DNA from 3 places in the Paraburkholderia sp. CNPSo 3076 genome. Region 3 is predicted to be linked to each of the others. Evidence: riboswitches for the same ligand, from Rfam matches in the RefSeq annotation. Region 3 holds a riboswitch; each other region holds the start of a gene.
The links. A riboswitch is a leader RNA that binds a small molecule or an ion and turns the genes downstream of it on or off. The one in region 3 is predicted to bind cobalamin.

Region 1 (10,489 bases), on a different contig from region 3:
CGAGCGCCTTGGCCGTCGTGAGGATGTCGGGCGTGACGCCCGTATCTTCGTAAGCGTAGAAGTGGCCCGTGCGGCCCACGCCCGTTTGCACCTCGTCGAAAATCAGCAGCGCGCCGTGCGCATCGCACGCTTCGCGCAGCGCGCGCAGGAACGCGGGATCGGCGGGAATCACACCGCCCTCGCCCTGCACCGGCTCGACGATCACAGCGCAGGTCTGCGCGCCGATGGCGCGCTTCGCCGCTTCGATATCGTTGTACTCCAAGTGCGTGATGCCACCCGGCACGGGGCCGAAGCCTTCCGAATACTTGGGCTGGCCGCCCACGCTCACGGTGAAGAACGTGCGGCCGTGGAACGACTGGGTGAACGAGATGATCTCGAACTTGTCGGCGCCGTGCCGATCGAACGCCACGCGGCGCGCGAGCTTGAGCGCCGCCTCATTGGCCTCCGCGCCCGAGTTCGCGAAGAACGCGCGGTCGGCGAACGTAAGTGCTTCGAGCTGGCGCGCAAGACGCAACACCGGCTCGTTGGTGTAGCCGTTGCCGATGTGCCAAAGCTTGCTGCCCTGCTCCTCGAGCACGCGCAGCAACTCCGGGTGCGCGTGGCCGAGCGAGGTCACGGCGATGCCGCACGCGAAGTCGATGTAATCGCGGCCCTCGGTGTCCCACACGCGCGAGCCTTCCCCGCGATCCGGCACGAACGGCGCGGGCGAGAAACACGGCACCATCACTTCGTCGAAGGTCTTGCGGCTCACAGTCTGGTCGTTCATGGCGATTCCTCTATTACTCAGTGCGTGTCGAATTCGGGGTCGGTGTGCGTTGGGGCCGTGCCCTTTCGCTCAGGTAGCTTGTGCAGTGTAGGCAAGCTCGGCGCAAACGTCTTGCGCAGGCGCGACGCGTTTTTTCGTACGGAACCTGCAAGGTCCGGACGCTTGCCGCGCCGCGGCCAGGTTCACTGAACTTCCGGCGGCTCGACGAGCGCGCCCGCGCGCGGCTCGGCGGCGGCCCCGCCGTGCTGGCGCTCGATCCAGTTGCGGCGATCCTCGCGCGGCGTCACGCCGAAGCGCTCGCGGTACGCATTCGAAAAATGCGCCGCTGAAGAAAACCCGCACGCGAGACTGATCTGCACCACCGACTTGCTGGTGCGCTGCAACTGCGAGCGCGCCTTGGCAAGGCGCAGGCCCAGGTAGTACTTCGACGGCATCGCGCCGAGGTACTGGCGAAAGAGCCGCTCGAGCTGCCGCCGCGACACGCCCACGAGATTCGCGATCTCGTCGGTCGTGAGCGGGTCCTCGATATTCGCCTCCATCAGCTTGAGCGCGTCGTTCAGGCGCGGGTGCCGCTCGCCGGGCGCGGTCACGAACGGAATACGCTGGCGCTCGTCGCCGCTGCGCAGCGTGCTTGCGCCGAGCGCGTCGGCAATGCGCTCGGCGAGTTCCGGGCCATGGTCGCGGCCGATCATCGCGAGCATGAAGTCGAGCGTGGCCTGGCCGCCCGCGCAAGTCGCGCGGTCGCGGTCGATTTCGTAGATGTGCTGTGTGACGATGGTGCGCTCGAACTGCTCGGCGAACTGCTGGAACGTCTCCCAGTTCGCGGCCACGCGATAGCCCTGCAACTGCCCCGCCATCGCGAGCCACCAGATGCCGTGGTGAATGCCCGTGACGAGCGGCGTGCGCTGGCCCACGCGCGCGAGGCTCGCGAGAAAGAGCCGGTAGTCGGCGAACTGCTGGTAGCGCTCGGTGACGACGATGAGCCAGTCGGCCGCAACGGCGTCGCCGAACGCGCAGTCGGCGGGCCACTGCGCGCCGCCCGCGAGCGGCACGGGGCGGCCGTTCCACGAGCACATCTGCCAGCGGTACAGCGCGCGGCCGTCGATCTCGTTAGCGAGATTGAGCGCGTCGACAATCGGGCCCACGCCCGACATCGAAACGGGCGGGAGCGCGACGATCGCCACCTGGGTCGTGCGACCGGCGCGAGCGAGCGCCGCCTGGCCGCCGGGCGCGGCAGGAACGGAAGCAGAAGGGGGAACGGCTTGACGAACCATCGAAGGCAATAAAACGAAAGCGCGATGCGAACCGCGCCGCTTACTTGAGGCTGCCCGAGAGGAACTGGCGCAGACGATCGCTCTTCGGCGCGCCGAGCACATCGCCGGGCGCGCCCTCTTCCTCCGTGCGCCCCTGGTGCAGGAACATCACATGATTCGAGACGTTGCGCGCAAAGCCCATTTCGTGGGTGACGACGATCATCGTGCGACCCTCTTCGGCGAGCTTTTGCATCACCTTGAGCACTTCGCCCACGAGTTCGGGGTCGAGCGCGGAGGTGGGCTCGTCGAACAGCATCACGTCGGGATGCATGGCGAGTGCGCGCGCGATCGCCACGCGCTGCTGCTGGCCGCCCGAAAGATGCGAGGGATACTGCTTCTCCACGCGAGGCGCGAGACCCACTTTCTCCAGATACTGCCGCGCGCGGTCCTCGGCTTCCTTGCGCGGCACGCCCAGCACGTGCAGGGGCGCTTCCATCACGTTCTCGAGCACGTTCATATGCGACCAGAGATTGAAGTGCTGGAACACCATCGCGAGCTTGGTGCGGATGCGCTGCAATTGCTTGTGATCGGCCACGTCCAGGTCGCCGTTGCGGCCCGCCTTCGTGCGCACGACCTCGCCGTCTACGACGATCTCGCCCGCGTTCGGCCTCTCGAGGAAATTGATGCAGCGCAGGAAGGTGCTCTTGCCCGAGCCGCTCGCGCCGATGATGCTGATCACGTCGCCCTTCTTCGCGTCGAGCGAGACGCCTTTGAGCACCTCGTTGTCGCCGTAGCGCTTATGGATGTCGCGCGCGACGAGCTTGCTATCTGAGGATTGCGTCTGAGCCAAGATGGTCTCCAGTTTGCGATGAATCAGCGGGTGCGCACGGCGAGATGGCCGAGCCAGCGTTTTTCGGCGCGGCGGAACGCGGCCACCAGCACGAACGATACCGCACAGTAGATCAGCGCAGCGAGGCCGAACGACTCGAACGAGCGGTAGGTCGCCGAGTTGGCGTCGCGCGCGACCTTGAGGATATCGGGCACCGTGGCGGTGAAGGCCACCGTGGTCGCGTGCAGCATCAGGATCACCTCGTTACTGTACAGCGGCAGTGCGCGGCGCAGCGCCGAAGGCAGGACCACGCGCCAGTACATCGTGAACGGGCTCATACCGTAGGCGCGCGCCGCTTCCACTTCGCCATGCGAGGTGGCGCGAATCGCACCCGCGAAAATCTCCGTCGTGTACGCACAGGTGTTGAGGGCGAACGCGAGCACCGCGCAGTTCAGGCCGCTGCGGAAGAACGCGTCGAGCAGCGGCTCCGAACGGATGAACGCGAGACTGTACACGCCCGTGTAGATGAGCAGCAACTGCACGTAGAGCGGCGTGCCGCGAAACACGTAGGTGTAGAAGCGCACCGGCAGCGAGAGCCAGCGGCGGCTCGACACGCGCGCCACGGCGAGCGGCACCGCGCACACGAAGCCGAAGGCGACAGAGATCACAAGCAGCCACAGCGTCATCGCGAGGCCGGAGACATGCTCGCCGTCCCAGTAGAGGAACGCGCGGCCGAATTGCTGAATGATTTCGTTCATGACGGCCTTTTCCTCAGAGTTGCGCGTGACGCACGCCCACCGAATAGCGGCGTTCGAGCCAGACGAGCGCGAAGTTCGAGAGCGTGGTGATCGCGAGATAGATGAGCGCCGCAATCACGAGGAAGAAAAACAGGTTGAAGGTGCTGCGGCCCGCGTCCTGGGCGGCCTTCACGACATCGGCGAGACCGATGATCGAGACGAGCGCCGTCGCCTTGACGAGCACCTGCCAGTTGTTGCCGATGCCGGGCAGCGCAAAACGCATCATCTGCGGAAAGAGGATGCGGGCGAACACGCGCGCGCCGCTCATGCCGTAGGCATGGCCCGCTTCGAGCTGGCCGCGCGGCACCGCGAGAAACGCGCCGCGAAAGGTTTCGGTGAAGTACGCGCCGTAAATGAAGCCGAGCGTGACGACGCCGGCCACGAACGGATCGATGTCGATCTGCGCCATGCCGAGCGCGTCGGTGGCCTCGTTCACGCCGATCTGGATGCTGTAGAAGAGCAGCAGCATCAGCACGAGGTCGGGCACCGAGCGGATCAGTGTCGTGTAGGCGGTCGCCACGGCCGCGAGCGGCCGGTTGAACGAGAGCTTGGCCGCCGCGCCGGCCAGGCCGAGCAGCACAGCCACGCCGAGCGAGAGCAGCGAAAGCTCGATGGTCTGGATCGTGCCGGCGAGCAGCACCGGGCCAAAGCCGTAAAGGATCACGCGCGTCTCCGGAACAAATTCGTTTTGTCGTTTCGGGCGGCCTCGCGCGGCACCTGAGCGCCGTCGAAACCGATGAACTGGCGCGGATCGTCTCAGTGCAAAATGGATTGCTCAAACTCGCGCGGCGCGTATATTGCAGTGCAGCATTGCGGCGCGGCGCACGGATGCGTGCGGATTGGGCCCACGCAGCCGCGGGCGCGATGCTTTTGAAAGGCGAAAAAAGTGCCCCGGCACGCGAGGCGCGCGGGGCATTTACGCAAGTTTGGGGTCGCTTTTTCGATAGGTGCGCGGCGTGCGCGCTGCGACCCCGGCGGAGCTTAAGCGGCGCGCGTTTGCGTGCCGCGTGCGCCGCCCGCACGGGCGTTCGCGCCAGGCAGCTTTTCGGCGAGCGCGCCAAACAGCAGGCCGATCGTGATCCAGAGAATGACCTGCATGCCGATCGACACCGTCCGGAACTTCCACAGCAGCACGGCCGGGAAGGCGGCGGGCACCTCGTTGATCGCCGGCAGCGCGAGCTGGATCGCGCCGATCACGACGACGAACAGCACGAGCGCCACGATCGAAGCGTTCCAGACGCCAAGGCGCGGCACGAATGCGGCGCGCACCTTGAGCGAGAACACCGACACGGCGATCGAGATCGCGATCATCAGGAAGAAGAGCCCGGTTCGATAGCCGATTGTCTCCGGGTCGCCGACCGAGGGCGGATTCGCCGGATACTTGATGTTCGGCACCAGGTAGATCGCGACGAACGCCGCGAGCGCGAGCCAGGCCGAGAGCGCACGCGGCGAAAGACGCCCCACGCGACCGTTCGCATATGCGAAGACGAGCGCAAAGAGGCCGCCGATCGACGCGCCATAGACCATCACGCCCGTGAAGAGACCGATGCTCGCCTGGGTCTTGCGGCTCACGATCTCGGGCTCGGGTGCCTCACCCTTCGCGGCGTCGGCTTTCTCTTCGAAGGAAATCGCCTGATCGACCTGAGGCTCGCCTGCGATTTTCGCGAAGCCGAACGTGAGGAGCCCCGCGGCGATGCCTGCGAGCATGCCGCGTACCAGCAACTTGCCAACCATATCCGGCTCCCGGTCAGTGGCAGGGAAAGCCGAGCAGATGGCGGCCGTCGTGAACGAATTCGTGGACGTACATGCCCGGGAAGATCGACGTGGCGCCCTGCTCGGCGCCCACGAAGTACAAGGCCAGCAGCAGCATGAGGCCGCCGAAGATCGCCCAGGGCAGGATCTCTCGCAGCGGAATGGGCGCCGGCGCGGCCGGTGCGTGCTGCAAGGGGAATGAGGTTTCGGACATGCTGACTTCTCCTGGGGTTACGCGCCCCGCTAGTCGTTGAAAGAGTGGTTCACGACGCGCAGGTCTGACTTCCGTTGCTTCGATTCAATCGACGGCAACCAGTTACAGTGGCGCGACCGCGCCGGACTTGCACCGGCTTCCGCGTGTCGTGGAGCCTGTATTCTACGCGCTGCGACGGCTGGCCGCGGCCCGGATGTCACCTGGATAGGTCAGCCACAGAGTAGTGAAGCATAAGGAAAAGCATGCCGACGACAGTCTGGCTGGTGAGCCATGCGGCGAATGCCGCGCTGCGCTCGGGAACATTCCCGCAAGCGCCTGTAGCGGGCGATGACGCCGAAGAAGCGCTCGATGCGCGCGCACTTGAGGCGCTTGCCGCCTGGCGCGAACGCTGGCACGCGCGGCTGGCCGGTGGCAATCGCAACGCCGAGGTGCCGCGCGCGTTCACGAGTCCCGTCGCGATCGCCCGCGCGAGCGCTCACGCGGCAGGCTTCGCGGGGGCAACGCCAGCTGACGCGCTCGCCGAAACCGCCTTCGGCGCGTGGCAAGGCCAGCGCCTCACGGATCTCGCGCGCGAAGTGCCCGAAGCCCTTGCGGCCTGGACGCGTGATCCAGGCTTTCGGCCGCCAGGCGGCGGCGAATCGTTCGACGATGTCCGCACGCGCGTCGGCGCCTGGCTCGACGCGGCGCCCGACTTGGGCCACAACCTGATCGCCTTCACGCACGCAAGCGTGATCCGGGCGGCGATTCTTCACGCGCTGGGCGCGCTGTCATCAAGTTTTCGCTCGATCGAAATCGCGCCGCTTTCCGTGACGGCGCTACGCCGCATGCAGCACGGCTGGGTGTGGCTCGCCGCGGTGGATTGAGGTGAGGAGCGGGAGGCACCGAAATTCGCCGTCGCCGGCATGCTGGACCTGTAGCCAGCAGCGCACGAGAAGCGCCCTAGTCCAGCCCTAGCTGCGCCTTGATGGCCGGCATCATGTACTGCACGGCCGCGCGCCCTTCCTCGATGGCGGGCGAGGCGCGATGAAAGTCGAAGATCCCCATACCGCCCAGGCGCGGCTGGATCAGCACGTCGGCGGGCTCGCCTGCAAGGCGGCTGCGCGTAATGCGCACCTGCATGATGTCGATGCTCTGGGCCACCGAGCTCAATACCGAAGGCACACGCGTGCTAGGCGGCGGCGCCACGCGCACGTCCGGCCCGCCAGCCGCGCCGGGGCCTGCAGGCTGCAGCCAGCGCGGGAAGCGCTTGCCGTTGCGGCGCAGGAGCGGTTCAGGCGCCGCGTCGCTGTTTTCAGCGCCAGTGGCGGCGCCGCTGTCCGCCTTGGCAGCCGATGCCGCCGTCGCCGCGTCGCTCGCCTCCACGGGCAGCTCGCGCGGCATCGTGTCGATCGCGCCGCCCAGGTCGCGGCCGTTGAGAATGTCGTGATTGAGATCGATGGCGATCACGGTGTCCGCGCGCATCGCGCGCGCGGCGGACACCGGCACCGGGTTGCTCAGTCCGCCGTCCACGAGCCACACGCCGTCATGCCAGATCGGCGTAAAGATGCCGGGAATCGCGATCGAAGCGCGCACGGCGTCCACCACGCCGCCTTCGCGCAGCCAGACCTCGCGCCCCGTGTCGAGTTCGGTGGCGACCGCCGTGAACGGCAGCCGCAGGTCATCGATCGAGCGGCCGTTGAACTGGTGCGCAAACAGGTCGATCACCTTGCGCCCGCCGAGCAGGCCGCCCGAAAAACGCAAGTCGAGCAGGCGCACCACGGTCTGCCAGGTGAGCTTGCCCACCCAGTCCTCGAGCCAGTCGAGATCGCCGTTCGCGTACACGGCGCCGACCAGCGCGCCAATCGACGTCCCGCACACCACGTCGGGCTTGATGCCCGCTTCCTCGAGCGCACGAATCGCACCGATATGCGCCCAGCCGCGCGCGGCGCCGCCGCCGAGCACGAGTCCCACACGCTTGGGCCGTCGCCGGTTCATCATGCGCGCCTCCTTGCGTGGTCATGGGTCAACTGCGTCGACCGAGTCAGCGACCGCGGATCACGTCCGAGCGCGAGGTCGTCGTGACCCGCCCGTCCGGTCCGAAATGCACATTGAAATACGCTTCGGGCGTCACGCCCCCTTCCAGCCACTTCCAGCTCCACACCGTCTCCTTCTTCAACCGATAGCCGGCCACCTGCCCGGGTTTGCCGAGCAAACGCCGGACCTCGTCCTCACTCATGCCGACACGGATCTTCGCGAAATTATCCGCCGTGAGCGCCTGAGTGATGGCCACGAGCCGCCCGTTCGGACCGATATCGACCATCCAGGTCTTGAGGCCCTGCGGGCCGCGCGGATATTCGAGGCGGCGCGAGCCGTCGTCGAACACGCGCTCGGTCTCGGGCTTGCCCATTTGCTCGCGCACCTGCTCGAGCGTGGAAACGCCGGGCGTGAGGCCCTTGAGCAGCAGCGCGTCGGGCTTCACGGAATCGAAGAACGCCTTGAATCCCTGCCGGATGGTGTCGAGCATGGCATCGAACTGGCGATCGTCGCAGCCGGAAAGCGTGAACGCCGCCGTGGCGGCGCACGCGAGCGCGAGCGAACGCGTGAGTGAAAACGTGGGCTTCATGTCCTTGCTAACGCATCAACATGGGCTTGCGTCTACGTGCGCCGATCCGGCGCGCATCGACATGCCCACAATGTACCGTCAATGGACCGGGTCGTGCTGTGAGTCCTGCTTCGGGCGGCCCGCACTTGCGGACACGCTCGCCACGGCGGGCGGCGCATCGGCGGACTGAGCGGCGGGCTGCACACCGTGGCGCACTGCGCGACGCGTGCGGACGATTTCCGCGGCCTGCCACGAAAGCAGCGCGAGCACGCCGAACACCACTTCGCGCATGCGCTTGACGAGCGCGAGCGAGAACGCCACGTCCTGGCTCACGCCAAAGAGCTGCGCGAGCAGCACCACGGCGACTTCCTGCACGCCGAGGCCGGCGGGCACCATGAAGGCGGCATGGCGCACGGCCTGGGTGATGGCCTCGATGGCGAGCGCGTCGCCGACCGTCACCGGATGGCCGAGCAGCGCAAGCGCCCACCACGTCTCGAACGCCCCGAGCATGTAGCCGCCAAGCTGCCAGAAGAAAGCGCGAAACATGAGGCCCGTGCGCGACATCAGCGCGTCGAGATCGGCGTCGAGCTGCTTGCCGTCGAGGCCGAGCATGAGCGGATTTTCGGTGCCGAGCAGCCGCGCGGCCCAGCGTTCGATCGCATGGAAAACGCCGCCGCGACGCAGCAGGAACACGGCGAGCACGGGCAGCGGCACCGAGAGCACGAGCGCTAGCGAGATCGCGATGATGGTGCGCAGCGAACCGCCGTCGCCGGTTGCGGCGACGATCAACACGACGCCGAGCGCCGAGAATGCATATTGCACGGCGATCGTCACGAACACCTCGACGATCACCGAAGCCGTGACTTCGCTCGCATTGCGCACCTTCCAGCGCGCGAGGCGAATGCCGACGAGTTCGCCGCCCACGCCGACCACGGGCAGCAGCCGGTTCACGGCCTCGCGCACGGTCGCGGTCCACCAGAGGAAGCTGAGCGGTGCGCGCTTGTCGAGCAGAAGGCGCCACGCATGAGCGTCGAGCAGGAGCGGCAGCGCGTGGAACGGCACGAGCCAGAGCAGCATGGGGCCTGCCGTGCCAATCACGCGCAGCACGTCGTGCGCGCCGTTATGGACGACGAGACCGATCAGGATGGCGATCCCGACCGGCAGGCCCAGCCATTTCAGCCACTTCATGACACCTGCACCTCGGGGCCGCGTGACGCGGAGGGGTCGGAGCCTGAAGCCGCGCCGAAGAACACGTCGGCAAAGCCGCCCCGGCGCACGCCCGACTGCGCGAGCGCTGCGGCCACGCGCGGCGAGATCAGCGCGCCGAATTCGTCGGCGTGGCGATACGTCTGCATCGACGGCGTGATGGGCCCGTCGTGCGCTTCATCGGCGAGCGCCGGGTGGCAGTAGATCTCGCCCACGCCCTGCGCGGGCAGATGCGCGAGCGCGTCGAGCACGGCGGCCTCGTCCATTGCGCCCGTCTTCGCGATGCCGACCACGTAGTCGTTGTGCGCGACGCCCGCACGCGCGAGCCGCGCACGCACGAGCGCGAGCCAGGGCTTGAGCGCGAACGGCGCGCCTGCCTCGAGCGGCAGACGCATCGCGCGCAAACCATAGTCGCGGCCGATCTCGAGGATCAGCGCGAGCACCGTGGGATGCAGATGAAAATGCTTGTGCGTGTTCACGTGATCGAGAGCGAGCCCGGTCGCCGCGAACGCGTCGAACTGCGCGCGTATCTCCTTCGCGAGCTGCCTGCGCACGTGCGGCAGGAAGAAGAAACGCACGCCGTCGCGGACCATGCTGTCGCCGAAACGCCCTTGCGCATCGACGAGCGCGGGAATCTGCGCGCGCGGCAGCATCGCCGCGCCATCGGCCAGCACCAGATGCAGCCCCACGCGCAAACCCGGCGTGCGGCGCGCCCGCGCCACGGCATCAAGCGCGGCGGGCGCGGCCACCATCAGGCTCGCGCAGTCGAGCACGCCCTCGCGATGCGCACGCTCCACCGCCGCATTGACCCGCTCGTGCAGGCCAAAGTCGTCGGCGGTGAAGATGAGCGCGCGCGCATCGTGAGAGGAGCGGTCCATCATGCCTCGTGCGCGCGCAGGAAGCGGAAGAACTCCACGCCTTCGCGCAGACGCCGCTTCATCATGTCCCAGCTCGTGAGCATCTCGCGCACGATCTCCCAGATCTTCGACGGCCGGAAATAGAACTGCCGATAGAACTGCTCCAGGTGGTGATAGATCTCGTCGCGCGACAGATGCGCATAGCCGATCGCCGCGAGCTGCACCCCTTCCTTG
Region 2 (10,489 bases), on a different contig from region 3:
TCGCGATGCTCGTCGCGGCGGCTTCCATGAGTGCGTGGGCGCAGGGTGAGGCGAGCACGCCGGCGGGGGCACAGGCGGCGTCCGCGACGGCGGCGCCCACGGCGGTTCCCACAGACAGGCAGGCGAATCGCGCCATGCGCCGCAAGGTGTATGCGGCCATCGGGAAGGACAAGTCGATCAACGCGGGTAACATCAGCGTGGGCGCCAGGGGTGGCGCGATTACGCTGAACGGGACCGTTTCGGACACGGCGCAGATCGCCAGGGTCGAGGAGATCGCGAGGGGCGTTCCCGGTGTGACGTCGGTGACCAACAAGCTGACGGTCAAGAAGTCTTTCGGCGGCATGTAAGTCGCCACAAGAGGCGCGGAGTGCGGCGAGGCCGGGAGTCCCCCTGGTCGCGCCGCGCTTCGCCCAGCAGCACGGAGGTGGAATCCAGTCGCCTCTTGCTGTTACTCCGGACTGCTAATAACAATCCGGAGCGTCGATCAGGCTCGTGTGCAGGCGCGAGTCTGGAGGCGTGAGTTCGACGTTAGAGTCGGAGCGTTTTATCGCCGTTTCGCGGGTGCGGAACGGCGATTTTTTTATGCAGCCACCGCCCGCACCACCATCACCACGCCCGCCGCAATCGCAGCCGCGCCAATCCCGCGTGCGACTCTTGCGCCACCCGGCATCCACCTCTCCGCAGCAATCGCCGTCGCGACCAACGCCATCGCAGGCCGATCCATCACGCCCGCCGCAATCAGCGCCGCCATCAGATTTCCGCAGCAGTACAGGCAATGCTGGCCGAGCCTCAAGCCGTGTCGCAGCGCAGCCTGCACATCGAGCCGCGCATGCCAGTACGACGGCATATTCCCGCAGCAAGCAAGCCACCGCGCTTTCCACGCGGAGAACTGCAACACGCCCGCAATCACGACGACGACACCTGCCACGGCAGGCGCGGTATGCGCCAATGCAGGCGCCTCCACCGCTAGCGCGGTCAGTTGCGTCCCCGCCGCGAACACGAGTACCCCAACCACGAGCCACACGAAGAAATACCCGGCCCCGGCCATTACGGTCATCCCACCCGCACGTGCCGCGCGTGCCTCGCCCACCGCCTCGAAACACCGCCACAATGCTGGCGCGACCGCAGGCAGCATCATCGCGACCATCATCACATTCCACATGCCGGCAAACGATACGGCGGCGTCGAACCAGGTCCGTCCACACATGGGTGTCCAGAGCGCGGACATCGTCCAGCCACCAGGCATTGGCGTGCCACCCATCGCCTGCATCGAAGCGGACCAGACGAACGTTGCCGCCGCGCTCGCCGCAACGACCAGCGAGGCAACGCCGAAGAAAATCGCGCGCGGCGTACCGCTGTGCCGCCGTACCGTCATGCCGACGTTATCCATGATGTGCCTCAGCTTTGCGCGTACTCGTCGTGCCGGTGCCACCAGATGCCGCGCTCGTTGCGTCCCTTCGGCGCGCGGTCGAGCCACTGATACATGCCCCACACGCCATCCAGGCCGCGCGCATAGGTCGAGTACGTGTGATAGACCACGCCGTCCTCGAGCACGAATGCGCTGAGGCCCGGTCGGTCGCGCGTATAGGTCGCCGCGTCGGTGCCGCAGCTCGCCGCGAACTCGGCAACGGGCGCGGGCGGCGGATTCATGTCCATGGCGTGGCCGCTGCGCGCGTAGTTGTATTCGATATCGCCCGCGCGCTGCTGCGCCGTAGTGAACGATACGTTGAAGTCGAAGTTGAAGTCGTTGCCGCTCGACGAGGCCCACGGGAAATGCCATCCCATACGCTTGCGGTAGCCGAGCAGCTTCGCGAGCGGCGCGCGCGACACTGCCATGAGCCGCACGTCGTGGTTCGCGAGATGTACGGCGATACCGTCGAAACCATCCGCAATCGACGAACACGACGGGCAGCCCGCCGCGTAATCCGGCCCGAACATGAAGTGATAAACCAGTAACTGCGAGCGCCCCTTGAAGAGATCGGCGAGCGCGGCGCCGCCATCTTCGGTTTCGAAGCGATACGTTTTGTCGACACGCACCCACGGCAACGCCTGGCGTTGCTGCGCCAGTGCGTCGCCGCGGCGGGTGTGTTCTTTCTCGGCGGCGAGTAGTTCGATGCGTGCCGCAAGCCAGTCTTCGCGTGTTCCTGTGGTATGGGTTGCCATCGCCTGGTCCTCCTATGGATTCACTATGGTGGCGGCGCACTGTGCGCATCGCCGTGTCGTTCGATCGATGATTCGTTTGATCGCCGTGTTAGATTAGGTCCGGACCGAGGAGGAGGGGGAGTGACAAGTGTGGCGGGATTTCCATGACCATGGATTCGCTGATCACGGCTGCGGCGCGCGCGCTTGCGGCCGGTGATCCGCTTGGCGCGCTGAACCGGGTCGCGTTGCGCGACGACGCGCCCGCGCTCGCGCTGCGCGGCATCGCCATGGCGCAGCTCGGTGACTTCGCGCGCGCCAAAGCGCTGCTGCGCAGCGCGGCGCGCGGCTTCGGCGCGCGCGAGGCGGTGGCTCGCGCGCGCTGCGTCGTCGCCGAGGCCGAAATCGCGCTCGCCTCACGCGATCTCGGCTGGCCGACCGATACGCTCGCTGCGGCGCGGCAAACGCTGGAAGCCCATGGCGACCGCCTCAATGCGGCGCACGCGCGCTACCTGGAAATTCGCCGTTTGCTGCTCATCGGCCGGCTCGACGAGGCCGGGGGCATGCTTGCCGAAGCCGATCCCGCGCCGCTGCCGCCCGCATTGCGCGCGGCGCATGAGCTGATCGCCGCCGGCATCGCCATGCGGCGCATTCAAACGCAGGTGGCGCGGCGCTCGCTCTCCGAGGCCGCACGCGCTGCGCGCGCGGCGGGCATCGCGGCGCTGAGCGCCGAGATCGAGAGCGCCGCGCAGCTGTTGACCTCGCCGGCTGCGCGCCTTATCGCGCGCGGTGAAGAGCGGGTGCTGCTGCTGGAAGACGTCGAGGCGCTGCTCGCCTCGAAGGCGCTCATCGTGGACGCGTGCCGCTACGTCGCCCGCGAAGGCGCCACGGTCATCGAACTGGCAAGACGGCCCGTGCTGTTTGTGCTCGCCCGGGCGCTCGCCGAGGCGTGGCCCGCCGACGTGCCGCGCGACGCGCTCATCGCCCGCGCCTTTCGCACCCGGCACGCCGACGAAACGCACCGTGCCCGCCTTCGCGTGGAAATCGGCCGCTTGCGCACGCTGATGCGCGACGTGGCCGAGATCGGCGCGACCCAGCAGGGCTTTGCGCTGGCGCCGCGCCACTCGAGCGAAGTGGTGGTGCTGGCGCGGCCTGTGGAAGAAAAGTACGCTGCCGTGCTGGCTTTTCTCGCCGATGGCGAATCGTGGTCGAGTTCGGCGCTGGCGGTCGCGCTCGGCGCGAGCCAGCGCACCGTGCAGCGCGCGCTCGATGCGCTTGCCGCGGCGGACAAGGTGCAGTCGTTCGGTTACGGCCGCGCGCGCCGCTGGACCACGCCGCCCGTCCCGGGATTCGCGACGACCTTGTTACTCCCCGCGCCGCTGCCAGGCGATTAGGATGAACGCCTGTCCCTTCATTCAAGGAGGTAATCATGAAACGTTCGACCGCCGAAATCGTCCGCGAGTACGGTCCTTTTCCCGGCATCGAGAAGGTGGGCGGGGTCTCGTACGACGGCAAGCAGGTGTGGTTCGCCGCGGGCGAGCGAATCGCGTCGCTCGATCCGCAGAGCGGCGAGACGCAGCGCTCGATTGACATCGCGGCGCACGCGGGCACGGCCTTCGACGGCCGGCATCTGTTTCAGATCGCCGAGGACCGCATCCACAAGATCGACCCTGAAACGGGCCGTGTGCTCGCCACGATTCCCGCGCCCGGAGGCGGCGGCGACTCGGGACTCGCTTGGGCGGACGGCACGCTTTGGGTCGGGGTGTATCGCGAGCGCAAGATCCATCAGGTCGATCCGCAGACCGGGGCGATTTTGCGCACGCTCGAATCGAGCCGCTTCGTCACGGGCGTGACGTGGGTGGACGGCGAGCTGTGGCACGGCACCTGGGAAGGCGACGAGAGCGACTTGCGGCGTATCGATCCGGGCACGGGCGAAGTGCTGGAACAACTCGACATGCCGCCCGGCACCGCCGTTTCGGGGCTGGAGTCCGATGGCGGCGAGCAGTTTTTCTGTGGCGGCGGCAACAGCGGGAAGATTCGCGCCGTGCGGCGGCCGAAGCGCGAGGGCTAGGCGAGCGGGCGTGCGAGAAGCTCAAGCGCACCCGCTTGCATGCAACGCTCAGAACGTATAGGTGGCCTTGCCGAACGCCGTGCGCCCCAGCGTGTTGTACCCGTAGGCGCTCACGTACTGCCGGTTGAACACGTTCGAAAGCGTGGCCGAAAGCGCGAGATGCGCGTTGACCTTGTACGACGCGCGCAGGCTCACCGTCGTCCACGATGGCAGGTAGATCGTGTTGAGCTGGTCGTCGAACGTCGAGCCGTTATACAACAGCGAAACGCCGGTGCTGAGCGCGTGGAGCTGGAACTCGTCCCATGTGTGATCCACGCTCAGGCTCACCGTCTGGCGCGGGCGGCGATTGAGCCAGGTCTGGTCGGTCACGTCCTGTGGATTCAGAATCCCCACCGTGAGGCTCACCGGCGTGGACTTGCCGAGCGTGCCCTTGTACGAGAGGTCGAGCCCCTGTATGTGCGCGCGGCCCACGTTCACGGGCAGGAAAGTCTGCGAGTTGTACGTGATGAGATCGTGCACGCGCGTGTCGTACACGGCTGCGGTGAACGTGCCGATCGACGTGGTGGCATCGAGCGCGGCTTCGACCGAGTCGCTGCGCTCGGGCAGCAGGTTGGGGTTCGAGTAGCCCGGATAGTAAAGGTCGTTGAACGTCGGCAGGCGGAACGCATTGCCGTACGAAACGCGCGCCGTATAGACCGGCGTGACCGCCCACGAAAGCGCGACGTTGCCCGTATTCACCGATCGCCCTTGCACGATTTCGTGTCGCCCCGCCAGAAACAGCGTGACGGGTCCGAGCGTGGTGGACTGATGCATCGACACGGCCGAATCGTTGCGCGCGGGCAGGCCGCCCGGCACATCCACCGGCAGGAATGCCATCTCGCGCGTGTAGTCGTAGGCGAGCTTGGTCTCGCCGTCGAGCGGCATGCCGAAGAGCGTGTGGCCCCTTTCCTGATGCGTCATCGACGTGGTAGTGGAAAAGCGCGTCGAGTCGATCTCGTCGGTCGGGATAGTCGGGTCGTTCGAATAGAGGAACTGACGGTCCGTCCCGTAGCCCACGGACTGGTCGAACTGCGTGGTCGGTGTGATGTCGAGGTGGAACGCGATGCCGGTCGTGAGCTGGGTGTCGCGCTGGCGGTCGTTGCCTCCCGCGTTGTCGTACGAGAGATCGGAGCGGTGGTAGAGCGCGAAGGTCGAGATCGACCACCTGTCGTGCGCGTAGCCGAGGCGCGCGTCCAGGTTCTGCGCGTGGTACGGGTTGCGGCCGTCTTCGTGGCCGTAAGCCCAAGGCTGCGTCGCGTCGATGCCCGCCGTATTGTAGTCGTGCAGGCCCAGCGAGTAGGTGAGGCCGCTCAACGCGGAAAGCGGCCCTGTCGAGCCGATCGTGCCCGAGGTGCGCACCTGCGTGTCGAAGGTCTTGTTCGAGCCGCCGCCGAACGAGACGGTGGTCTGGTTCGGCTGGTTCGACGCATGGCGCGTGAAGAGCTGCACGACGCCGCCCACGGCATCCGCGCCGAACGAGGCGGCCGCGGGCCCCGAGATCACCTCGACGCGGTCGAACGAGGCGGTCGCCAGATCGGCCCATTCGGCCGTGCCCGTGGTGACGGAGCCCACGCGTATACCGTCGATGAACACGGCCACCTGGTCAGCCGACGAGCCGCGGATGCTCACCCCCGTGTACGACCCCGGGCCGCCGGTCTGCGAGACGGTGACACCCGGCAGCGTGGCGAGCGCCTGCGCGATGCCGGGGTCGACGGGGGAGACGCGGTCGAGGTCTTCGCGAGTGAGCACCTGGGTGGTCGCGTAGCGCTGGTCGAACGATTGCGGCAGATGCTGCGTGTCGCCCACGACGAGGATATTGGGCAGCGTGGTGTCGCCGCCGGCTTGCTGCTGCGTCTGGGTGGACGATGCGTCGGCGGCGTCGGCAGCGGCGTCGGCATGCGCGGATTGCCACGCACAGGCGAGCGCAGCGGAGGTCAATACGAATTGGCGAAACTTCATGATGCGGTGGCTGGAAACAGCTCCTGAAATACGGGCTGTCCGTGCAACGGGCGATCGCCGCGTGGGCGGTGCTTGCGCATCGGGGATCCCCGCCCGCTGCGGCTGCTGGACTCGGCTGATGGCAGGTCTCCTGGCTCGCGGGTCGACATCCGTTGCCGGCCTTCCCGGTTTCCCAGTGGCACGCTCTGGCATGGACTCGCCGCTTACAGTTGCGGGGGCAGCCGCAGTCTTGCACTGCGTTCCCTTTTGATCCCGTCGCCGGGAACCATCAGCGCGCAAGGGTAATGGCCGCGCATTAGCCTCGTCAACCTTTGACGAATGTCGTGTGGCGAAAACACCCGGTTTGGCCACTCCCGAAACTTACGCTATCCTTGCAGCTGTTTTTCGCGCGTAGGCGCTGCACGAGCGAAATGCAGCAGGGAAGCCGGTGGGAATCCGGCGCGGTCGCGCCACTGTGACTGGCTGTCAATCGAGCCAGAAGTCAGACCTCGCTGCGTTTATTTCACGACTCGTTCCAGGGCGCGTAAACCAAGGAGCCGTCAATGCACACCCTCCTACCTTAGAAAGGCGGCCCAATCCGGTCGCCACCACTGGCCCCGATGCGGCGATAGACCGCTCACGGACCGCCATGCGTTCGCTGTTCAAAAGCACGCTGGATATTGACGGATTAACGACGACGTCGGAGCACCTCGCCGCATCGAGCGAGGGCTGACGGCGCTCGTCCATGCATTCTTTACAAGCACAAACAAGAAGACTCATGAACACGCACATTCTGGCCGTCCTTGGTGGCGCGGCTTTGGCATTCACAGGCGCTGGCGCCTCGGCGCAGCAGGTCACGTTGTACGGTGAGATCGACGCTAGCGTCGACTATTTCAGCGACGTTGGCGGCCACACCCAGTATCGCGCAGGCTCGGGCCTTATCGACGGCAGTTTTTGGGGCCTGCAGGGCAGCGAGGATCTCGGCGGCGGCAACGCCGCGATCTTTCGCCTCGAGCGCGGCTTCTCGGTCACGTCTGGCGAAGCCTTCAACGACCATCCGTTCTACGTCGGTTTGCAATCCGAACGATTTGGCACGATCACGCTGGGCCGCCAGTACGACACGATGCACGACTACTTCGCCCCGTTCACTCTGACGGGCGGTGCGGGCGGGACGGCATTCGCGCATCCGTTCGACAACGACAACGCCAACAATTCGTGGCTCGCCTCGAACGCCGTGAAGTTCGCGAGCGCCACGTACGGTGGTTTCAGCGCCGGCGCGATGTACGCGTTTTCAAACGCGGCGGGCCGCTTCGCGCAGAACCGCGCCTACGGCTTCGGCGCGCATTACGAGGGCGGCCCGTTCAGCGCCGGCGTGGCATGGATGCACATCGACGGACGCGGCGCCTCTTCGGTCGGTGCGTACGATACGTCGGTGCTGCCGGGCGCGGGCCTCGTGCCGACCGAGGTCGCGGTGCAGCGCGAAGACACCATCGGCGCGGGCATGAGCTACGTGCTCGGCGACGTGACGCTCGGCGCGGCCTGGTCACGTTCCATTCATACCGGCGTGAGCGAGGCCGACGGCGGCGCGCCGCTGCCTTCGATCGCCTTCAGCAACTACGAAGTGAACGCGCTTTGGCAGGTCACGCCCGCGTTCTCGCTGGCGGGCATGTATGCCTATACGGGCGCGACCTCCGCGCATTGGCATCAAGGCGCGCTGCAGGCCGACTATCAGCTGTCGAAGCGCACGGACGTGTATACCGAGGCGATCTATCAGCGCGCGTCGTCCGGTGCGTTCGCGATGATCAACACCTGCGACCCGTCGGGCGGCCGCAACCAGGTGCTCGTGGCGGCGGGCATCCGGCATCGCTTCTGACGCACACACAAAGCGGCCCCGAACCCTTGCGATTCGGGGCCGTTTTACCGCGTGGCTAGATCACGAAGCCGAAAGCTTCACTGCAACGCCGGTCGAAGAATAAACGGGGGTGGCCTTGAAGCCATCCACCGTGACCGTCGCGAATTTCACCGATGCGCCGCTGCCGTCGATCACGTCGATCGAGTCGCCCGCTCTCGGCGTATAGCCGTTCACGAACTTCACATGCAGCGTGCCGCCCGCCACCGTGAGCTGGCCGCCCACGCGCAGGCGTCCGCCGCCGTTGCCGTCGATGTCGAGTTCGAGCGTCGTGCCATCGAGTTGCGTGTATTTGCCCGTCACCGTCAACGGCGCGCTCGTCGCCACGGTCACGCCGCCGCCGGACCCGACGTACACGTCGCCGTTGCCGAAGGCCGTGGTCGACGCTGCGCAGAGCACGCCGCCGCTCACCTGCGAGCCGCCCGTGTAACTGTTGTTGCCCGCGAGCGTGAGCGTGCCGCTGCCCTGCAGCGTGAGCTTGCCCGAGCCGGCGATGTCGTTGCGCCAGCTGTCGGCGGCATTGAACCCGCCCTGGGTTGCGTCCATCGCCACGATCACGTTGCCGTTGAACGTGCCATAACCATCTGCGGCACTAAACATGTTCAGACGGCCCCAGCCTTCGGCGTCGTCCATGACCGGATAGCCCGAGGCGACTTCGGTCGTCTTCAGCACGACGCGGCGCTGGCCGGCGCTCAGGTATGGGAAGCGCGTTTCGAGTAGCACCTCGGCACCCTTGGGCACGACGGGCGGCGCCTCGGTCGATTCAATCTGGCTGAAACCGAACGTCATGCGGCGCGCGAATTCCGACTTGTTGGTCGCATAGACGGCGAAGCGGTCGGTCGCGGTCGTGGCCGAATGCGCGAAGGCGGGGAAGGTCGTGGCGCTCGTGCCGGTGGCCTGTTCGAGCGCGCTGTGCGCCTGCGCGTAGGCCGCGCTCTTGAGCGTGGCGTTGGCGGGGTCGTAGAGATTCGCGGCGGTGACGGCCAGCGCGAACATGCGGCCGCCAATTACATCGAGCGGCGAATGCATGCCCGCGAGAATACGGTTTTCGCCGAGTTCGAGGCCGCGGCTCGCCATTTCCTGGTAACGCTCGGGCACGAGATACGCCATCGTCATCGCGTCGCGCATGGCTTCGGCTTCGTGGCCGCTGATGAAGCCGCCATCCGTCGAAGGCGTCGTGCTGATGGCCGGCACGAGCGTGGGATCGACCACGACGCTCGTGCTCCAGCGGAACGGTCGCGCGTATTTGTAGAAGCGCTTGGCGGGCTCGGTGGAAGCGTTGTTGCCCATCGTGTTGAGCAAGTCGACCACCTTGCCGAAGGTCGCGTTGCTCGTGCTGCCTACGCCCGTGTTGTTGCCCGAGTCGTTGTAGAGCGTCGTGGTCGCGTCCGCGGGAATCGACGTGATGCTCGTGGTTTGCTGGGCGGCCGAGCGCCAGGCGGCGGTGAGCGGCCCCATGCCGTCGGTCACGCTGTAGCCCTTGCCGCGCCGGTCGTCGTAGTAGGCCGCGTCGGCCTGCGCCGCGCTGCGCTGGGTCGTCGCGGTCACGACGTACTGGATGTTCGCGTTCAGCACCGTGCTGTTGAGGATCGCGCCGTTGGGCGTGCCGTCGGTGGGGACGCCCGTCCACGTCGAAGGCACGACCGCGGGGAACGTGCCGTTGGCAGGCGCGGAAACGCCCGCGTCCACGAGCAGCGTGAGCGGCTGCCAGAGATCGAGGAAGCGCGCCACCACGCGCACGCCCGCATTGGTCGCGAGCGTGGCGTAACGCGCGTCGCCGCGCTGGTTGGTCGCGATATTGTCGACGAAAGCAGGTACGTCGGGAATCGGCGCGTTGTCCACGAAGCCGGGGTCGGTGGGCGGCGCGGGAATGGCGGCAGTGGTGGCGGGATCGCTATTGCCGCCTCCGCAGGCGGTCAGCGCGGCAACGCTGATAAGCACTGCCAGGTAGAGCGGCAGCGCAGTTCGGTGGCGTGATGCGGGCATGCTGAGGGCTCCGTCGTCGTGGTGGATGCGGTGTGGTTATTCCTGACTGACGGCGGCGAATTATGCTTACCCTCGATTACTCCCTAATTACTAATTTATTACGCTGATGTTAAACGGTAACGGAATTGAAGTGCGGGTGAAATATGATTCGCCGTTCATTTACTGCCGCGCCTCGAGATAGCCGACCCGTACGGGCGGCACGAACCACGCGAGACAGAGGCCGGCTAGCGCGGCCACGGCAGCGACGATGAGGCCCATGTGGATCGAATCCACGAGTGCGCTGCGCGCCGAATTCATCATCGCGTCCCCGGCATGGCCGGCGCTCACGAGGCGGCTGATCAGCGCGGCCTGGTCGGCGCGGTCCACGAGCAGTTCGGGACTCGCAAACGACTTGAACCATTGCGTCG
Region 3 (10,489 bases):
TTTCGGACCCGATTCGCTCGCGCTCGCGCGAAGGCCAATATTCGATTGCGCTCTCACGCCGCGTGAGCGAGTACGACGGCTCGTTTGGCGGCGTCGTGCTGCTCACGCTGCGGCTCGCGTATTTTCAGCAACTGTTCGACCGCGTCGACGTCGACGCGAAGGGCAGCGCGTTCATCCTGCTGAGCGACGGGACCATGCTCGCGCACCGCCCCTATTCGGACTACGAAGTGGGTGCGCAAATCGGCGAGCTGGATTACGTCCAGCCGATGCTGAAAACCAGTGCCGGTTCGTTCATCGCCGCGGGCGAGGGGGACGAGGTCGAGCGCATCTACACGTTCAAGCGCGTTCCGCACACGTCGCTCATCGCGGTGGTCGCGCCTTCCGTGGACGGCGCGCTCGACGCTTGGCACCACCGCCTGCGGATCTACGCGCCGATGGCGTTGATCTTCGGCGCGTTGATCGCGGCTTCGTCGTGGCTGCTCGCACTGTCGATGCGCACGCGGCTCGCTACGCAAAAAGAATTCGAACGCCTCGCGGTCACCGACGCGCTCACGAGCCTCTACAATCGCCGCGCACTCGACTTGCGCATCGAAACCGAATGGCAGCACGCGAGACGCGCGGGCGAACCGCTCTCCGTGCTCTTCATCGACATCGACAAGTTCAAGCTCTTCAACGACTTCTACGGACACGCCGAGGGCGATAAAGTGCTCGCCGCCGTGGCCCGTGCGATACGCGAGGCCTGCCGCCGCGCAACGGACATGGTGGCGCGCTATGGCGGCGAGGAGTTCGCCGCGGTCCTGCCGGCCACGCCGGCCGACGGCGCCGTGAAAATCGCGGAAGCGGTGCGCCAGCAGGTGGCGGCGCTGGGAATCGCGCACGAGCACAGTGAATACGGCACGCTGACCGTGAGCATTGGCTGCGCCACTTGCGTGCCGCGCGAGCGCGGCGGCGCCCAGGCGCTGCTGCGCGCCGCCGACGCGGAGCTTTACGCGGCGAAACAGGCGGGGCGCAATCAGGTGAAAGCGCGCGAGTTCGAGGGTGCGCCACCCGACCCGCGCGACTCGCTACCCACGTTGAAGGCGTAAGTTTCTTTTAGGTATCCTCGCGATACCAGCGGGGCGTGTAAATCCACTCGCTGCCGTCGCTGCGAGCGAACCCGCGCGTGGCCGACGACCCGACGATCACCATGGTGCGCATATCGACGTCCGCCGAACGCAGTTCGCCCAGGGTCATGGCGCGCAGCGTCTCGCCGGGGCGGCCCACGTCGCGGCCCAGCACCACGCGCGTGTGCGGCGCGCGCACGCTGCGCAAGATTTCCAGCGCGCGCTCGAGCTGCCAGGGCCGCGCGCGCGAGATCGGGTTGTAGAACGCCATCACGAGATCGGCCTGCGCCGCGTGCAGCAGGCGCTTTTCGATCACTGTCCACGGCTTCAGGTTGTCGGAAAGCGACAGCATGCAGAAGTCGTGGCCGAGCGGCGCGCCGACTTGCGCCGCCGTGGCGAGCGCCGCGGAAACACCTGGCACGATCGCCAGTTCGACGGCATGCCAGCGTGCGTCATCCGAGCCTTCGAGCGCTTCGAGCACGGCGGCCGCCATGGCGAACACACCGGGGTCGCCCGACGAGACCACGGCCACGCGCCGGCCCTCACTCGCCATCTCGAACGCGTGGCGGGCGCGCTGCAATTCTTCGCGGTTGTCGGTGGCGTGGCGCTGCTGGTCCGCGCGAAACGGGCCCGCCATCTCCACATAGGTGGCATAGCCGACGATATCGGTGGCGCTGTCGAGCGCGGCGCGCGCGGCGGGCGTGAGCAAGTCGGCGCGGCCGGGGCCGAGGCCCAGCACCGTGAGCTTGCCGCGCGCGCGGCCCAGCGCAAGCGGGTCGAGCGGCGCGGCCGCGCAGGCGAGGGCGACGCCGTTGTCGTTCGGCGCATAGCGTTCGACGTTTGCCGCAAAGTCGAGGGCGGCGAGCGTGGCTTGCGCGGTGTTCTCCGCGCTATCGACGAAGCGCAGCGGTACGCCGAGTTCCGTTGCCGCCTGCGCGAGCGACGCATCGCGCATGTGCGCAGCAGGGGCGACGAGCGCCGCGAGCGCGAGCGGCGCGAGGCCATGTGCAACGAGTGCGCGGCGCACGCAAGCGGCAAGCGCTTCGCGTGGCGCACCCACGGCCGCGACGATGCTGCGAGGATGAATCACGAGGTCGTCGGGACTGCCGTCCCAGCTGTGCGCGCTCACGCGTATCGCATGGCGCGCCGCGGCGTCGCGCGGCAGATCGACGTTTTCCAGCCACGGTGCCTGGCCGTCCACGCGTGTCGTTGCGCCCGCCAGCAGATCGGAGACGAAGCGCTTGCCTTGCGCGAGGCTCGCAAGCGCATAACCCGCGGGCGGATTGAGCAGGCAGGTGCCGAAGCGCAATTCGCCGCTCGTGGTGATGGCGGGGGCAACTGCGAGCGCCGTGCCAATTTCGCGTGCCATGACGTTCACGCCGGTGAGTCCACCGAGCAACGGCACGACGGCGCTGCCGTCCTCGGCGAGCGCGAGCACCGGCGGCTCCGCGCCCTTGTTGGCAAGGAGCGCCGCGAGGCAGCGAATCACGATGCCCGCCGCGCACAGCGCGACGATGGGCAGGCCACGCGTATAGCATTCGCGCAAATGCGCGCCAAGCTCGCTGAACGCGACATCGCCTGCCACGCGGCCCTGGAGCGCATGGACCTGCGCGCCTGGGTAAAGCGCCTGCACGCGCCGCGCCGTGGCGAGTGCGCCGGGACCGAGAATGACGATGGCGGGCGGCGTCACGACTGCCATTTCACCCCCGGCACGACGAGCAGCGAGAAGTAGGGCGAAGCCATCGGATCGACGTCGTCGAGCGCGACGATACGCTGGTTCGCCATCGTTGCGCGCTCGACATATAGCGCGCGATGCGCGAGGCCCAGCTCGCCCAGCACGCGGCGCACCTTGTCGAAGTTGCGGCCCAGTTTCATGATCACGGCGGCGTCAGCGTCGGCCAGGCGCCGGCGCAATTCGTCTTCGGGCAGCACCCCGGAGAGGACGGCGAGGCTCTGGTTGCGGTAGACGAGCGGCACGCCGAGCACCGCCGCGCCGCCCAGCATCGAGCACACGCCCGGCACGACTTCGGCCTCGTAGCGCGCGGCGAGCCGATCGTGCAGATACATGTACGAGCCGTAGAAGAACGGATCGCCTTCGCAGATCACGGCCACGTCGCGTCCGGCGTCGAGATGGCGCGAAAGCGTTTGCGCCGCGCCGTCGTAGAAGTCGGCGATGATCGCTTCATACGAGAGCGGCGGTTCGAGCGCTTCGGTCGTGACGGGGTACACGAGCGGCAGGCGTTCCTGCTCCGCTTCGAGATGGCCCTCGACAATGCCGAACGCATTGCCTTTCTTGCCCTTCGCGACGAAATACGCGACTACGGGCGCGGCCTTGAGCAGGCGCAGCGCCTTGAGCGTGAGCAGTTCGGGGTCGCCGGGGCCGACGCCAATGCCGTGCAGACGTCCTTTGCGGATCATTTATTCGGTCTCCGAAGCGAGTGCGTTGACGGCGGCGGCGGCCATCGCGCTGCCGCCGCGGCGGCCGTGCACGACGACGAAGGGCACGCCATGACTTTCGGCTGTGAGCTGCGCCTTGGACTCGGCCGCGCCGACGAAGCCCACGGGAAAGCCGAGGATCAGCGCGGGGCGCGGTGCGCCGGCGGCGATCATGTCGAGCAGATAAAAGAGCGCGGTAGGCGCATTGCCGATCGCAACGACGCTGCCTGCAAGGTGCGGCCGCCACAGTTCGAGCGCGGCTGCCGAGCGCGTGTTGCCGATCTCGCGCGCGAGATCCGGTACGGCGGGATCGTCGAGCGTGCAGATCACGGCGTTGTTCGCGGGCAGGCGCGCGCGCGTCACGCCATTGGCGACCATTTTCGCGTCACAGAGAATCGGCGCGCCGCCCGCGAGCGCGTTGCGGCCCGCCGTGCCCGCGCCTGCGGAAAACGCGAGGTCGGCGGCCACGTCGACCATGCCGCAGGCGTGAATCACGCGCACGGCGAGTTTTTCGAGGTCGACGGGAATGCGCGAGAGGTCGGCTTCGGCGCGGATCGTCGCGAACGACTTGCGATAGATCGCCTGGCCGTCGCGGATGTAATCAGACATCTTGGGTACTCCGGGGCTGCTGCGCGAGTGCCAGCGCAGCGGCTTCGATCGTCAGGTTGCGCGCGACGAGCTGGCCGAAGCCGCTTTGCGTATCGTCGCGCTGGTACAGGTCATAGTGGTCCGGTGCGCTGGCGAGCAACGTGAACGGCGCGCAATGCGCGGCCGCGCAGGAGCGCTCGCAGCCGCTCAGGTGGGCTTCGGCGCCGGGCGGCAGCAGGGCGGCGAGGCGCTGTGCGTCGGCTTTCGTGTCCGCGTGGCTTTTTGCGCATCCCGTCGAGCCCGTGCACGCGATCAGGCGTGCAAGCGGGTTGGCGCGCGAGACGATGAGGCCGAGCGCGTGCAGGCGTTCGAGCGCGGCGGGCATGGCGTGCGCGGGCACGTTGGGCAGCAGCACGCCTTGCCATGGCGTCACGCGCAGCGTCGCATCGCCTGAGTCTTCAGCGAGTGCGGCTAGCGCGCGCAGCGTTTGCGCGTCGATACGGCCGAGCGCGGGCTGCGCGCCCACATAGCCGCTGCCGTCGCTGCGCAGCGCGTGTGCGCCGAGGCGCAAGTCGGCGGGACTCGCCGCGCGGCGCCATGCGTGCAGGGCGGCGTCGTCACGCATCAGCGCGCATTCGCCATGCTGTTGCGCGCGCTGCAGCAGCGCGTCGAGCGAGTGAGCGGACAGCACGTCGCGCATGCGTGTTGCGTCCACTCCGGCGAGATCGAGGAACGCATGCAGCAGCGCGCGCATCGATGCGCAAACGTCTTCGGCGGCGAGCGTGCCGACTGGCCGCGCCGTGGGGCAACCCGCGAAGCCCACCGCGAAGCGCACCGTCGCGCCATGCGGCAGCGCGGCGAGCCAGATGTCGTGCGGATGCTCGAGCATCGCCACACGTTCGCCGCCGTCCAGTTGCAGCGCGAACTTGGGCGAGAGCGCGGCGAAACGCGGCTCGCGCTGCATCATGTCGATGAGCGCGGCGGTGAGTGCCGTCGTGTCGCACAACGCATTCGGGTCGAGGCCCGCGAGCGGGCTCAGCATCACGTTGCGCAGTTCGTCGGCGGTGCACGCGCGCTCGACCGGGCTCGCGGCGTCGACGCCGGCGGGGCCGAGGCCCGCGTCGATCAGCGTGGCGCTCAACGCCGCGTCCTCGCCTGCACGCACGCCGCGAATCTGCACGTTCGCGCGATTGGTCAGTTCGAGCACGCCGCTCGCATGCGTCGACGCGGCGTCGGCGAGGGCGCGTGCCCGCGCGGCGCTCAGCACGCCGCCAGGCAGACGGATGCGGCACAGGCCGCCGTCGCGCGCCGCGACTATGCGCACGAGCCCCGGGCACGCCGAGGGGCGGAGCACGGCCAATGCAGCAGCGGGCGAGACGGGTTTCGTTTCGTGTTTCAAGGGAATACCGGGTAAGCATTGCGCGGCAGCAGCGCGCTGCCCGCGCGCCAGGCGGGAAACGGCAGCGATATCGGTACACCCCGCCCGATATGGGTTCGCGCGAACATTCGGCCGGCAGGTCTCCTGGCTCGCAGGTCGTCGACCGCGTCGGCCTTCCCGGTAATACCAGTGGCTCGGGTGGATGCGGTCTCGCTGCTCACAGTCGCGGGGGCGGCCACAGCTTGCTGTGTTCCCTTACTCCGGTCCCATGCAAAGTTGCCTTAACGGCGCCGGCGGACACGGTATTATGCCCGTTTTCACGCGTGCTTCGCCCCACGATCGGGCTGCGGGCCCGTGGCGGTCTAGAGAAACAGGCAACGGTGGGAGAGCGAATGCAGGGCACGCAGGCATGGCTGACGGTGGTGGGCATCGGCGACGATGGCTACGCGGGGCTCGGGCGCGACGCGCGGCGCGCGCTGTTCGACGCGGCCATCGTGACGGGCGGCGAGCGCCATCTCGCGATGCTGCCCTCGCGCGTGCGTGCGCGGCGCGAAGCGTGGCCGCAGCCGTTCAGCGTGGAGGCGCTGCTTGCGTACCGCGAGTCGAATCTGTCCGTATGCGTGCTTGCGAGCGGCGACCCCATGCTGTTCGGCGTGGGCGCGACGCTCGCGCGCCGCGTGGCGCCCGGTGAAATGCGCGTGCTGCCCGCGCCGTCGTCGCTCTCGCTCGCGGCGGCGCGCAGGGGGTGGGCGTTGCAGGATACGGCGATGGTCTCGCTCGTCGGCCGTCCGCTCGATGCGCTGCGCCGCCATCTCTACGCGCGCTCGCGCGTGCTCGCGTTGAGCGCGGATGGGCGCACGCCCGCGGCGCTTGCCGCGTTGCTCGCCGCAGCGGGCTTCGGCGCCACGCGTCTTGCCGTATTCGAGCATCTGGGCGGCCCGCTCGAGCGCCGCATTGAAGGCCGCGCCGATGCGTGGCACGTCGAAGAAGCCGCGGCACTCAATCTGGTCGCGTTCGAATGCGAAAGCGATAGTGTGCAGACGCCCGCGCGCGGCTGGACGCTCACGCCCGGCCTTCCCGACGACGCCTACCGCCACGATGGTCAGATCACGAAGCGCGACGTGCGCGCACTCACGCTCGCACGTCTCGCGCCGACGCCCGGCGCGCTGCTTTGGGACGTGGGCGCGGGCAGCGGCTCGATCGGCATCGAGTGGATGCGCTCGCACGCCGCTTGCCGCGCGATCGCGATCGAGGCGCACGCCGAGCGTCAACGTTTCATCGAGCACAATCGCGCGGCGTTGGGCGTACCGGGTTTGCAACTCGTCGCGGGCCGCGCGCCCGACGCGCTCGCAGGACTTGCCGCGCCCGACGCGGTCTTCATCGGCGGCGGCGTGACCGTACCCGGCGTGCTGGCCGCGTGCTGGGCGGCGCTAGCGAGCGGCGGGCGGCTCGTCGCGAACGCGGTGACATTGCAGAGCGAAGCGGCACTCGTGGCATGGCGCGCGCAGCACGGCGGCACGCTCACGCGCATCGGCATCGGCGAGGCGCAGCCGCTGGGCGGCTTCGATACCTGGCGTCAGGCCTTGCCTGTCACGCTTTACGAGGCCGTCAAGCCGTGACGGCGCGCATCCTGCTGCTCGGCGGCACCGGCGATGCGCTGGCGATCGCGCGCACGCTCGGCCCGCAGCACGTGTACTCGCTCGCGGGCCTTGGCCGCGTGCCCGCCGATCTCGCCTGCGCGGTGCGTGTGGGTGGCTTTGGCGGGGCAGAAGGACTCGCGCGCTTTCTCGTCGACGAAAACATCGCACTCGTTTTCGACGCCACGCATCCCTATGCCGCGCAGATCAGCGCCAACGCGGCGCGCGCGTGCGCTGCGGCACAGGTGCCGTACTGGGCGCTGCGGCGTGCGCCGTGGCAGCCGCAGCCCGGCGACGACTGGCGCATGGTGAGCGGCTGGGCCGGCGTAGTCGAAGCGATCGTGCCGTTCGCGCGCCCGCTCTTCACGCTCGGGCGCGAGCCGCTTGCGCATCTGAACGAAGTGCCGCCGCAGCAGCACTGGACGATCCGTTGCCTCGAAGCGCATCCCGGCCATGCCCGCGCTCGCGTCATCGACGCGCGCGGGCCGTTCACAGCCGTTGGCGAGCGCGCGCTCTTTACCGAAGCGCGCATCGACGTCGTGGTCAGCAAGAACAGCGGCGGCGGCGCGACCGAAGCGAAGCTCGCCGTCGCGCGCGAAATGGGCTTGCCTGTGGTGATGATGCAGCGGCCGCCGCTGCCCGCAGCGCAACGTGAATTCACGTCGGCGCAAGCGGCAATCGACGCGCTCGCGAACCCTATTTAGCGGAGTTTCCACGCATGACCGTTTTCTTTATCGGCGCGGGTCCGGGCGATCCTGAACTGATCACCGTGAAGGGCCAGCGCCTCGTGCGCAGCTGCCCCGTCATTCTCTACGCGGGCTCGCTCGTGCCGCCCGCCGTGCTGGAAGGCCACCGCGCGCACAAGGTGGTGGACACGGCGCCGCTCACGCTCGACGAGATCGTCGCGTTGCTCGAAAGCGCGCATGCCCAGGGCTTCGACGTGGCGCGCGTGCATTCGGGCGACCCGTCCCTCTTTGGCGCAATCGGCGAGCAGATCCGGCGGCTGCGTCTACTTGGTATTCCTTATGAAGTCGTGCCCGGCGTGACCGCGACCGCTGCGTGCGCGGCGGCGCTCGGCAGCGAACTCACGCTGCCCGGCATTTCGCAGACGCTCATCCTTACGCGCTACGCCACGAAAACGTCGATGCCCGAAGGCGAGCAGCTAGCCGACCTCGCGCGTCACAAAGCGACGCTCGCGATTCACCTGGGCGTGCGCCATATCGCGCGCATCGTCGAGGAATTGCGGCCGCACTATGGCGAGGATTGCCCGGTCGCGGTGATCTATCGCGTGAGCTGGCCCGACGAGGAACGCGTAACGGGCACGCTCGCGGATATCGCGCAGAAGGTGGTGGCTACGGATATCGAGCGTACGGCGCTGATTCTCGTGGGGCGCGTGCTCGCGGCGGAGGGATTTGCGGATTCGACGCTGTATGGGGCGCAGAAGCGCTAGGGCTACGAAAGCGCGCGCAAGTGCGCCCGCAGCTTGTCCACCTCGCCATCGGCAAACTCCTTTTCGATTTCCTCATGCGTTTGCTGCCATAGCGGAAACGCCGCGTTGAGCAGCCGATGCCCCTCGTCGGAGAGGCTCAGCAAACGGCTGCGCTTGTCTTCCGGGTCCTGCTCGATCACGACGAGGCCGCGCCGCTCCAGTGGCTTGAGCGCGGCCGTGAGCGTGGTGCGGTCCATGGCCAGCAGCGACGCCACGTCTTTCATGCCGGGCGGATGCGGACGATTCAGCGACATCAGCAGCGAAAATTGCCCGTTCGTGAGATCGAGCGGACGCAGCACGTCGTCGAAAATGCGCGCGAGATTGCGTGCCGCGCGCTGCATATGCAGACACAGGCAGCAATCGCGCACCAATAGCGTGGTTTCGAAGGGAAGTTTCTTTGCACGTGCCATGGTTGCAATTATGTTGATATCAACCTATGCTGTCAAGGCCGGATGGGCGACATGCCGTTGTTCCCGTTTTTCAGACCAGCAACCAGACCAGCAGTTGGAGGACACATGAGCGATCAGAAACTGTTTCTCGCTGTTTTTCTCGGTACCAAAGACAACGCACGCATGAAGGGTTGGGCGGCGCTTTCCGAAGCGGATCGACACGCAAAGGAGAAGGAGGGCATTGCGGCCTGGCACGCGTGGGTCGAAAAGCACAAGGCGTCGATCGTCGATATGGGCGGGCCGCTCGGCAAGACCAAGTCGATTGGCGAGCATGGCATCGCGGATACGTCTAACGCGCTAACGGGCTATACCGTGCTGCGTGCCGCATCGCACGAAGAGGCCGCGAAGCTGTTCGAAGGGCACCCGCATTTTTCGATTTTCCCGGGCGAGGGCGTCGAACTGATGCCGGTTCTGCCGATTCCCGGTGTCTGAACGGAGGCGCGTCATGAAACTGTACGGTTTTGCCGGCACCCGTTCGCAACGCGCGCTATGGGGCCTCAAGGAAGTCGACGCCGATTTCGAATTCATCTCGGTCAATCTGCTCGAAGGCGAGCACAGGCGGCCCGAATACCTGCGCATCAATCCCGCGGGCAAGGTGCCCGTGCTGATCGACGGCGACCGCGTGATTCCCGAGTCGGCTGCCATCGTGCTGTATCTCGCGGATAAATATCCGGAGAAAGCGCTATTGCCCGCGGATCTCGACGAACGCGCGCAGGCGTATCGCTGGACCCTGTTCGCGGTCACCGAGCTGGAACAGCCGCTTTGGAGAATCACACGGCATTCGTTCCTTTATCCGCCGGAAAAGCGCAGTCCGGCCGATATCGAACTCGCGCGGGAGGACTTCAGGGCCATGGCCGCGGTGCTCGAGAAGCACCTCGAAGGACGCGAGTTCATCGTCGGCAACAAGCTTTCGGTCGCCGACTGCGTGACGGTTTATCTGATGGACTGGGCCAACGAAGTGCAACTGCTCGACGGCTTCCCGGGCTTGCAGGCGTATCTCGAACGCCTCTACGCGCGTCCCGAGGCGCCGCAGCGCATTGCCGAAGCGCGCAAGGCTGCATAAATAGAAAACGGCCCAACCGGAACCTGCCGATTGGGCCGCCTCGCTGCCGCGTTACGCAATATCAATGCGCCCGCGCATGCTCATGATCCACATGCGTGCGCGGCTGCGTCACCGTGCTCACCACCGCAAGCACGATCACGTTCACGAACAGCGCAAGGAAGCCGATGTTGACGTCCTTGATGGCGTCCGGTGCGAACGGAAGCAGTTGCGCGACGCTCAGGTGCGTCATCGTCGTGACGATGACGACCAGCACGCCCGCCACGATGCCGCAAAACGCGCCTTGCTTCGTCACGCGGTTGCGCGCGGAAAGGCTGCACACCAGTGCCGGGAACAACTGCGTGACGAA

Region 1: it holds a riboswitch for cobalamin, as region 3 does, so the genes downstream of both, M3A49_RS13100 (CbtB domain-containing protein) here and cobG (precorrin-3B synthase) in region 3, are expected to answer to the same signal.
Region 2: it holds a riboswitch for cobalamin, as region 3 does, so the genes downstream of both, M3A49_RS24810 (porin) here and cobG (precorrin-3B synthase) in region 3, are expected to answer to the same signal.

The regions. Positions count from the first base shown of each region.
Region 1 is NZ_JAPMAL010000009.1:230,187-240,675, forward strand. It holds gene M3A49_RS13070 (aspartate aminotransferase family protein) at 1-766, opposite strand, end outside; gene M3A49_RS13075 (GlxA family transcriptional regulator) at 949-1,920, opposite strand; gene M3A49_RS13080 (ABC transporter ATP-binding protein) at 2,081-2,872, opposite strand; gene M3A49_RS13085 (ABC transporter permease) at 2,893-3,606, opposite strand; gene M3A49_RS13090 (ABC transporter permease) at 3,620-4,309, opposite strand; gene M3A49_RS13095 (CbtA family protein) at 4,627-5,379, opposite strand; gene M3A49_RS13100 (CbtB domain-containing protein) at 5,393-5,611, opposite strand; cobalamin riboswitch at 5,651-5,796, opposite strand; gene M3A49_RS13105 (histidine phosphatase family protein) at 5,854-6,474, shown strand; gene M3A49_RS13110 (patatin-like phospholipase family protein) at 6,551-7,588, opposite strand; gene M3A49_RS13115 (hypothetical protein) at 7,632-8,213, opposite strand; gene M3A49_RS13120 (lysylphosphatidylglycerol synthase domain-containing protein) at 8,292-9,380, opposite strand; gene hpnK (hopanoid biosynthesis-associated protein HpnK) at 9,377-10,276, opposite strand; partial or broken gene M3A49_RS13130 (hopanoid biosynthesis associated radical SAM protein HpnJ) at 10,276-10,489, opposite strand, start outside.
Region 2 is NZ_JAPMAL010000022.1:7,022-17,510, reverse strand. It holds gene M3A49_RS24840 (BON domain-containing protein) at 1-347, shown strand, start outside; gene M3A49_RS24835 (DUF2182 domain-containing protein) at 581-1,390, opposite strand; gene M3A49_RS24830 (DUF899 domain-containing protein) at 1,399-2,163, opposite strand; gene M3A49_RS24825 (helix-turn-helix domain-containing protein) at 2,313-3,533, shown strand; gene M3A49_RS24820 (PQQ-binding-like beta-propeller repeat protein) at 3,569-4,210, shown strand; gene M3A49_RS24815 (TonB-dependent receptor domain-containing protein) at 4,259-6,208, opposite strand; cobalamin riboswitch at 6,311-6,493, opposite strand; cobalamin riboswitch at 6,567-6,718, shown strand; gene M3A49_RS24810 (porin) at 6,966-8,060, shown strand; gene M3A49_RS24805 (acid phosphatase) at 8,121-10,082, opposite strand; gene M3A49_RS24800 (MFS transporter) at 10,242-10,489, opposite strand, start outside.
Region 3 is NZ_JAPMAL010000010.1:92,609-103,097, reverse strand. It holds gene M3A49_RS13595 (sensor domain-containing diguanylate cyclase) at 1-1,085, shown strand, start outside; gene cobJ (precorrin-3B C(17)-methyltransferase) at 1,093-2,802, opposite strand; gene M3A49_RS13585 (precorrin-2 C(20)-methyltransferase) at 2,790-3,521, opposite strand; gene M3A49_RS13580 (precorrin-8X methylmutase) at 3,522-4,148, opposite strand; gene cobG (precorrin-3B synthase) at 4,141-5,526, opposite strand; cobalamin riboswitch at 5,622-5,815, opposite strand; gene cbiE (precorrin-6y C5,15-methyltransferase (decarboxylating) subunit CbiE) at 5,898-7,124, shown strand; gene M3A49_RS13565 (cobalt-precorrin-6A reductase) at 7,121-7,846, shown strand; gene cobM (precorrin-4 C(11)-methyltransferase) at 7,861-8,592, shown strand; gene M3A49_RS13555 (MarR family winged helix-turn-helix transcriptional regulator) at 8,595-9,041, opposite strand; gene M3A49_RS13550 (hypothetical protein) at 9,147-9,512, shown strand; gene M3A49_RS13545 (glutathione S-transferase family protein) at 9,526-10,143, shown strand; gene M3A49_RS13540 (sodium:solute symporter family protein) at 10,205-10,489, opposite strand, start outside.